DNA from 4 places in the Anoxybacillus sp. UARK-01 genome. Region 1 is predicted to be linked to each of the others. Evidence: riboswitches for the same ligand, from Rfam matches in the RefSeq annotation. Region 1 holds a riboswitch; each other region holds the start of a gene.
The links. Region 1 has a riboswitch for cobalamin ahead of B6A27_RS04750 (ribonucleoside-diphosphate reductase subunit alpha). Riboswitches for the same ligand answer to the same signal wherever they lie in the genome.
Positions count from the first base shown of each region.

Region 2: another riboswitch for cobalamin. It lies ahead of B6A27_RS09195 ((2Fe-2S) ferredoxin domain-containing protein); the one in region 1 lies ahead of B6A27_RS04750 (ribonucleoside-diphosphate reductase subunit alpha).
Region 3: another riboswitch for cobalamin. It lies ahead of B6A27_RS03280 (hypothetical protein); the one in region 1 lies ahead of B6A27_RS04750 (ribonucleoside-diphosphate reductase subunit alpha).
Region 4: another riboswitch for cobalamin. It lies ahead of B6A27_RS13785 (ABC transporter substrate-binding protein); the one in region 1 lies ahead of B6A27_RS04750 (ribonucleoside-diphosphate reductase subunit alpha).

Region 1 is NZ_NASY01000031.1:53,222-55,425, forward strand. It holds gene B6A27_RS04750 (ribonucleoside-diphosphate reductase subunit alpha) at 1-1,104, opposite strand, end outside; cobalamin riboswitch at 1,230-1,426, opposite strand; gene B6A27_RS04755 (hypothetical protein) at 1,572-2,033, opposite strand.
Region 2 is NZ_NASY01000041.1:92,797-95,000, forward strand. It holds gene rraA (ribonuclease E activity regulator RraA) at 372-851, shown strand; cobalamin riboswitch at 916-1,106, shown strand; gene B6A27_RS09195 ((2Fe-2S) ferredoxin domain-containing protein) at 1,237-1,626, shown strand; gene B6A27_RS09200 (energy-coupling factor ABC transporter permease) at 1,623-2,204, shown strand, end outside.
Region 3 is NZ_NASY01000026.1:45,719-47,922, reverse strand. It holds gene mmgD (citrate synthase) at 1-995, opposite strand, end outside; gene B6A27_RS03280 (hypothetical protein) at 992-1,234, opposite strand; cobalamin riboswitch at 1,421-1,625, opposite strand; cobalamin riboswitch at 2,087-2,204, shown strand, end outside.
Region 4 is NZ_NASY01000047.1:323,867-326,070, reverse strand. It holds gene B6A27_RS13790 (FecCD family ABC transporter permease) at 1-134, opposite strand, end outside; gene B6A27_RS13785 (ABC transporter substrate-binding protein) at 100-1,065, opposite strand; cobalamin riboswitch at 1,203-1,416, opposite strand; gene B6A27_RS13780 (PH domain-containing protein) at 1,631-2,204, opposite strand, start outside.

The sequences.
Region 1 (2,204 bases):
TTCTAGACTGAATCCCATGATTTGTCGTATTTCGTGTGGATCAAATAAATACCAATCTCCGCGTTTTTCTACTTGCTCCATAAATAAATCAGGGATGCAAACGCCTGTGAATAAATCGTGTGTCCTCATCCGTTCATCGCCATTGTTTAATTTGGCATCTAAAAAAGCAAAAATATCTTTATGCCACACGTCTAAGTAGACAGAGATGGCTCCTTTTCTTTGGCCAAGCTGATCGACGCTGACAGCGGTGTTATTCAATTGCTTCATCCATGGAATCACGCCGGATGAAATCCCTTTAAATCCTTTAATATCGCTGCCGCGGCTGCGAATCTTTCCGAGATAGACGCCAATGCCGCCCCCTGCCTTGGAAAGGTTAGCAATATCGGTATTGCTGTCGTAAATACCTTGCAGGCTGTCATCAATCGTATCGATAAAGCAGCTTGATAGCTGACCATAGTTTTTTCCTGCATTGGCTAAAGTCGGAGTGGCAACCGTCATATATAAATTGCTTAATGCCCAGTATGCTTCTCGGATAAAGGCAAGTCGCTGCGTTTTTGGCTCTTTGGCCATCAATGTCATCGCGATGATGAGAAAGCGCTCTTGCGGCAGTTCATATAAATTTCTTTCATAATCACGGGCAAGATAGCGATCTGCAAGCGTGCGGAGACCGATATAGGTAAATAGCTTGTCTTTTTCTGGATTGATGATCGCTCCAATCTCTTTAATTTCTTCTTTTTCATAATCATCAAGCAAAGAATGGTTGTAAACTCCCTTGGAAACGAGAGAAGCGACCAGCTCGTAAAAATCACCGTAGCGTTCTTTTGGATGATAACCGCGATTTTGAGCTGCTTCGTGATAAAGCTTCTGTAAATAAATGCGGGCGCAAACAAAGGTCCAGTCTGGTTCTGCTTCGCTAATATATGAAAGTCCCTCAAGAATGCAATCATTTGCCATTTGTTCGAAGGACGCAGTGTCTTTGTTTTGAATCATGCGAAGCACACGCTTGATATATTCGGATGTGTCTAGATGAGGAAATTCATTTGTAAGATCATGAATCCAGGCAATCAATTCTTCTTGAGAAACGGTTTGAAAAGTAAACGTCATTATCGGCTCCTCCTCTTTCCAATAAAAAAATCCACTCCGGATTGAGTGGATGAAACGATAGTATAAAAAGGAATAAAACTTCCCTTCTTAAACCATCGCTTCATCTTCTCCCTCCCCGAAGAATGTGAAACGAAACAAGCAAGGCAGGTCTCCTGACTTGTGCTTCTTCCTACTTTGGATCCTTCCCGTATACGCGCCGTATAAGCTTTCGTATACAGTGGAGCTTCCATTTCGTCCGCACATACAGTTGCGGGGGCAGTTCTGGATTTACACCAGATTCCCTATTAAGTCCTAAGGGACACCTTTACTTGTGGTTTGTTCTACTATATATAGTTTTTGTTTTTATTCTTCGATACAATATATTGTGTTTGTTAGTTGCACTGGTATCATCATATAATAAATCAATGGAAAATTCAACTATAATATTTCTGAAGTGGAAAAATAAAAAACGCGCTCGATCGGCGCGTTTATTTTTGAAGTGGGAGAAATTTAATAAGCAGCGAGCGAATCAGTAAACCGGTGAGCACACCAGGAATAACTGAGAGCATTGGCAGCCAAATTGGTCCAAAAAAAATGCCGAAGATGGTAACGCGGGAAGAGTACATCAGTCCAACTGTGACAAAATAAGCTGAAAAAACGAATGGAAGAAAAGCGTAAGGAGAGCGACCACCGTCAGCATCTTTATAAGCATCCCACATTGCAAAAAAATACAAACACGGATAAAACATAAGCCATTGAAAATCAATGACTTGGGTTGCTTCGATTGTTTTTCCCAAAAAGCTCAGGCGAATGGCTTCATTAAATCGGGATTGAGAGTTTACAATAAATTCTAATAAAATAAAGATGGTTCCTTTGAGATACTTTTGATTCAAAAGCTGTCCGAATCCTGGTAAAGCAATACTCCATAACAACCGTTCAATTGCTTTCACGTTTTCTTAACCCTTTACTAATGGATTTTGTTTGTTGATCATCGACTATATCCTATATCGCCTCGTATATAGAAAAAGAGCCCTGCCTTATTTTTATCATTTCCGCTTTTTACAGTTTATATAATTACATTTTATTGAAAATATACATTTTGTTCCTATTGAGATCGGGAA
Region 2 (2,204 bases), on a different contig from region 1:
TCGAAACCTGCTTATATAGGGACTGCCTGCAGAGGCTCGACTAGAATGTGTTACGATAATAATTTTATGTAAACAATCCGGTGTGCTGATGATCCAATAAAAATCATTGGCATTACTTGATTCCCAGCTTTTCTACCGTAGTCGGCAAGCAAATGACTTGCCGACTGGGCATGCATATGGCAGAAAAGCTTGTGTCTAGCTCAATCATTCCATATTTTTAGTAAAATGATCATCCACACTTGCGGGAAACCATATTAGTTCTTCTTATTTCACCGTTCCTCTGTTTTTTTTTTTGACGGATTTTGCAGGATTTTTTTTCAAAATGTCAAAAGGATTTAATAGACAAAGAAAAATGGGGGAAGGGAAATTAAATGAAGACAGCAGATTTATGTGATCAATTTTTGTCGGAGCTGCAAGTGTGCCAATTACCGTTGCATTCTTATGGCGGAAAAACAGAGTTTTCCGGACCGATTGCCACTGTTGAGGTATTCGAGGACAATGTGCTCGTTCGCGAAGCGCTAGAAACCATTCCGGCAGGCACGGTGTTAGTTGTTGATGGAAAAGGTTCGCGAAATTGTGCATTGCTCGGAGATCGTCTGGCACAAATCGCTTGTGAACGAGGACTTGCAGGCGTGATTGTCCATGGTTGCATTCGCGATTCAGCTGAAATTGCGCAAATGCCGCTTGGCGTAATCGCTCTTGGGACATGCCCTGTCAAAAGCAAAAAAGAAGGGAAAGGGGCGCGTGATCACGTTCTTGAATTCGGGGGCGTACATTGGGAGCCGGGCGCGCATGTGTATGTTGATAGCGATGGAGTTGTTGTCGCTAAAACAAAACTGTTCGAAAAATAAAAATGGTTGACTTTTTTCGAAAATTCATCATATCATTGTGGAGGAACAACTGAATCATTGAATCGTTTGCTAAAGCAAGTAAGGTGCCTTTCTCTATTGGGACAGGCTTAAAAGGGAAGTACGGTGAAAAGCCGTCACGGTACCCGCCACTGTGATGAGGAGCTTCATTGCATCATGTCACTGAAGGAAACTTCGGGAAGGCGCAATGAAGCGATGATTCTAAGTCAGGAGACCTGCCTTATTTGCTCGGCCGGATACCTACGGGATTATAGGTAGACGTGCGGGGGAATGGTATACATATGCATTTGTGATTGGCCGTATGCATTTTTCTGCACCTCTATCGATAGAGGTGCTTTTTTATTTCATCAAAAAGGAGAGGATCGGTGTGACAACGTGGAATTTAACTGGAGTAAAGCATCACGTATTGATCTGTAACGGCGGCAGCTGCATGCGAAAAGGCGGAGAGGAGGTGACAATCGCCATTCGTGATGAAATTGCGCGGCTGGAATTGGACAGCACTGTACACACAACGAGAACGCGCTGCAATGGCCGCTGTAATGATGCGTGCGTAGTAATCGTGTATCCGCAAGGAGTTTGGTACAAGGGGGTGACGCCGGATAAAGGAAGAGAGCTTGTCCAAACACATTTAAAAGATGGTGATCCTTTAAAAGATATCGTCACCTATCAGTATGGAGAAGATGGATTATCGATGTGCCATCCAACAGCTGCGGTTGGCATTACTAAAAAAGCTAGCATCAAGGAGGAGAGGGTATGAAGCAATGGAAGTTTCTGCTGCTGCTATGTGGCCTTGTTGTTTATTTTACTGTCAATAGCGGTACACCAGCCTATGCTATGCATATTATGGAAGGATTTTTGCCGGTGAAATGGGCGCTATTTTGGTGGATTGTTTTTCTGCCGTTTTTCATCGCCGGAGTGCGAGCGCTGATGAAGATCACAAAGCGCCATCCTGAATTAAAATTGTTGATTGCGCTTTCAGGAGCTTTTACCTTTGTACTTTCGGCATTAAAAATCCCATCGGTGACAGGCAGCAGCTCCCATCCGACTGGAGTCGGGCTCGGGGCCGTCTTATTTGGTCCGCTAACGATGACGGTGATGGGGAGCATCGTTCTTTTATTCCAAGCGTTACTACTGGCGCATGGGGGATTGACGACATTAGGAGCGAACGCGATGTCAATGGCGGTATGCGGTCCGCTAGTAGCATACGGGGTGTATCGTTTAGGAAAAAGGTATAACATTTCGCAGCGATTTGTCATTTTTTTAGCCGCTTTTCTTTCTGACTTGGCCACATATGTAGTTACATCATGGCAATTGGCGCTTGCTTTTCCCGACACA
Region 3 (2,204 bases), on a different contig from region 1:
GGAATACCAAGCAAATAATAGACAGGAGCAGCATAGTAATCTAGATTTGGATAGAGTCCTTTTTCTTCTCTCATAATTGTTTCTCCCGCCTCGCACATTTCGAGCAGAGTCGTGTCGCCGCAGACTTCGCTAAGCTCTTGAAGCGCCTTTTTCATAAGCAAGGCTCGTGGATCCATCTTTTTCATGTATACGCGATGACCAAATCCCATAATTCGTTCCTTATTGGCTAGCTTTTGATAGAGCAGCTGTTTGTATTTTTCTGGCGATTCCGCTTCTTTGAGCATATACATAACGGCCTCGTTGGCTCCTCCATGAAGATGCCCCTTTAACGATGACACAGCCCCTGTCAATGCTCCGTACAAATCGGCGTGGGTGGAGGAAATGACCCGCGCTGTAAATGTCGAGTTTGGCAGCTCATGTTCAATATAAGCGATGAGCGAACGGTCAAATATTTTCACTTCCAGCTCGCTTGGTTGCTTCCCTGTCAGCATATATAGAAAATTGGCGCTGTAAGAGAGTTCTTGGTGCGATGGAACGACTGGATGGTTATGCAACAGGCGATGGCTGCTTGCAATAATGGCAGGTATTTGAGCCAAAAGCTTAATCGCTTTTTCTTTATTAGCCGCTTCTGTTCGTTCATCGAGATGTGGGTCAAAGCTGGCTAAAACGGAAATACCGGTTCGCAGTGCATCCATCGGATGGGCAGTTTGCGGCAGCTGCTTCAAAATTTTCACCAGTTCTTGCGGCAGTGTTCTTTGTGTGTGAAGCTGCATTTCAAAGCGCTCTTTTTCTGGCGGTGACGGTAGTTTTCCTTCAATAAGCAGATGTGCTGCCTCGGTATATGTTTTGGTTTCTGCCAGCTTGATCAGATCATATCCCCGGATGACGATTTCTTCATTCTCCACATCAAGAAATGAAATTTTCGTTTCAGCCGCTATGATTTCTTCTAACCCCGGACGAAATTCCAAAAAGATCCCTCCTTCATTTAAAATCATTTGCTTTCGTCGGCCGACTCCTTGCTGAAAACAAGTTCTTGTCGTATTTCTTGATATGCTTGCTGCAAATTAGCACGGCATGATGGCTGTTCTGACAAAGGGAGGCGGACGGCAATTTCCGATTGATAATGATCGTACAGATCCATTAAAGAAACGGGTGGATGTTTTGTAAAATTGTTCATGACCGTTTGCTTAAACGCTTCCAAAAAATATTGCTTTGTTCCGAATGTGTTGTGCATGATGTCTGTCCTTTCGTTCTCAAGTTCCGATACGATTCGAATGATGGACATGCGCTTGAAGCAAATAAAAAAAGCATCTTCGCAAATGAAGATGCTGAAAAAGCGCATACGATCCCCTATGAAAAACATATACAAAAAAACATATGTTTTTCCGCTTCCTCAACACCCCCTATCCTCGTAGGTTTTTGGTGTGGACCGAATCAGGCAGGTCTCCTGGCTTATGTTCATCGCTTCCTAGCCCCTTCCCGTTGATATGTCAAGCATTCAACAGTGGTTTTGGCAGGTTGCTCCCATTTACAGTTGCGGGACAGCGTCGGATTTGCACCGAACTTCCCTTTTAAACCGGTCAAGCGCTCTTTTGCTTACCGGTACCTGATCCTAACCAAAGTTATTCAATTTTCAAGTTCACTATATCATATTTTTTCTGAGACGAAAACAAAAAAATTCTTAACTTTCTAACAGGTGGCCTGGGCTGCTTCCGACAGTGTTCGATCATGAAAGTTATCTAGATATAACTTAAGGATAAAAAATGAGAAGGTGATGCTCCGATTTCAACGGTTGAGCATTCGAACAACACGGTCTACAGCTTATTGGCTGATACTTGTTACGCTTTGAAACTGGAATGCTCTTTTTGAATGATTAATCTTAATAAAAGCGATCGACTTCTGTCGAAATTAGATTTGCGCCATGAATCAGAAGACTTAATCTCCTTGACAATTTTTTCGAAGAATGATAGGGTTATTGTAAAATTTTTCTGATACTTCATGACAGGCTTAGAATGGAGGTTTGAAGCGTTTTTTTCTTGGCGAACAAGAAAATAAATGTGGGAACAGGTTCCAAAGGTGAGTCAAGACTAAATGGCCCAGTCCAAGGCTCCCTGCGGATGAAAAGGGAAGACCGGTGAGATTCCGGCACGGTCCCGCCACTGTAATAGAGGAGCTTTCCGCTTTACTGCCACTGATCAAAGATT
Region 4 (2,204 bases), on a different contig from region 1:
TCAATAATAGACGAAAAGGGAATCGATAGTGAGCCTATCGATATCCCTAACAACATGCACACGACCACCGCCGTAAGAGCGATGACGTAGGCAATTATATTATTTAAAGATTTCCGGATAAATGACTTTGGCAAGTTCCTCTACCCCTTCAACAAGGCGTGGGCCTGATCTTGTGACTAAATCAGAATTCACCTCATATACGCGTTGATTTTTAACCGCCGAAACGTCCTTCCACGCCGGTCGTGCCATCACTTGCTTTACAGCATCTTTCACATAGTCTCCATACGTGACAACAATTACATCCGGATTGAGCGCTACCGCTTTTTCTTCCGTAAACATCGGCCATCCTTCTTGATCGCCAGCCACATTTTCTGCTGAAATCGCTTGCAGCATGTCATTGATAAATGTTCCCTTTCCTGCTGTATAAATTTGTGGCGCCGGCTGCACTTCCACCCATACTTTTACCGGATTTTTCACGTTTTTTGCTTTTTCCTTGATGGCTTCAAGCTTTGATTTCATCTGGTTAACAATTTGATCGGCTTTTTTCGTTGTCCCTGTTGCTTGTCCAATTAATTGGATCGAATGGTAAACATCATCAAATGTTTTGGCATCGTTCACAACAAGCACTGTAATTCCCGCATCCTTCAGCTGCTGCAGGCCGTCCCGCGAATTATGGGCACTCGATGCGTGGGCAAGCACTAAATCAGGCTTGAGTGAAATAATTTTCTCCACGTTAAACTCCATGCCGCCAATTTTTTCTTTATTTTTTACATCTTCCGGATAGTTATCAAAATCACTGACTCCAACCATTTTCTCTCCTAAACCAAGTTCATAGGCAATTTCCGTATTGCTCGGAATTAACGAAACGATTTTTTTCGGTTCGGACTGAATCGTGACCTCTTCCCCTAATCCGTCCTTAACGGTTACCGGGAAAGCAGCTGTTGCTTCTTGCTTCGCATTGGATGAATGAGTGGATTTGTCTGTTTCTTGATTACCGCACGCGGCAAGAAGGCCGAACGTCAGCATCAACACAAGCAGCCACGTATAATACCTCAGTTGCTTCATCATGGTTTCTCCTCCTGCACATATAAATTAAAAAATGCCCATCCCGGACGGAATGAGCAAGAAACGACAAACCATAGAGTTGTGGCAGCATAATAGCCACCTTTTGCCGTTTCGCCATCTCACCCCCCGAAGATTGGAAACATCGAGCAGTCAGGGCAGGTCTACTGACTTATGCTTCATCCTACTTTGAACCTTCCCATGCGGTCAACAGCTTGCCCATCAATACCGCACAGTGGTTATTTCATTTCGTCAGCATTTACAGTTGCGGGGACAGTTCTGGATTCGCACCAGATTCCCTATTAAGCCTATTAGCGATTCGCTCACTTCGGCACCCTTCTGCATCGATATGCAATTGTAAAAAATAATCGAACAATTGACAGTTACAATATTAAAGGACGAAAGGCTGTTTGGCAACAAAAAAATGACGGAATTCGCCATTTTTCCCGTCTCTATTTATATGGATCTCATTTTTTAACGCATTGGCGTGATGAAAGCACATCCACCGGCTTACCGCAAAAACGACTCGAACAGCAGTTTAGCGCCATTCGAGTCGTTTGGATCGCTATTAATTGTTAATATAGCGTTCAAATACATCCCCAAAATCTTTCACTGTATACTGCTTCTTAGTCTCAACAAGCCAGTTGAACGCGATTTGATTTAGCTCTTTAAACTGTTCAGCAATGCTGTTTGGAGTGCTGGCGACACGCCCTAGCACGGAGGAGGCAACATCGAGACTTTTTCGCGCAAAGTCGAGCGTCGTTTCATTTTCATGGCAAATTTCTGAAATTTTTAAAAGTGCTTTATATAAATCTTTCACTTCTTCCAGATGCTTTTTATGCACATCAATCGAATAGTGCTCCGATCCGATAGTAAATTTAATCTCTACATCTAAATCGACCGTGCCTGCCGTCTCAAGCGATACGCCAGCAATTGGATGCTTATAGTAATCATAACGGCGCAGCGTTCGCTTTTTACTTGTCGCGCTCGTCCCATCTAAATGAATAAGCGCTCGGTTAGTAAAGCAATATTCATCTGATTTGGACTTAATCAAAAAATAAATCTTTTCTCCATCTTCATGCATCACATAATCGTCTGCGTCCACTTTATCATAATTTTCGGGTTTAATGACAGAGCCGATA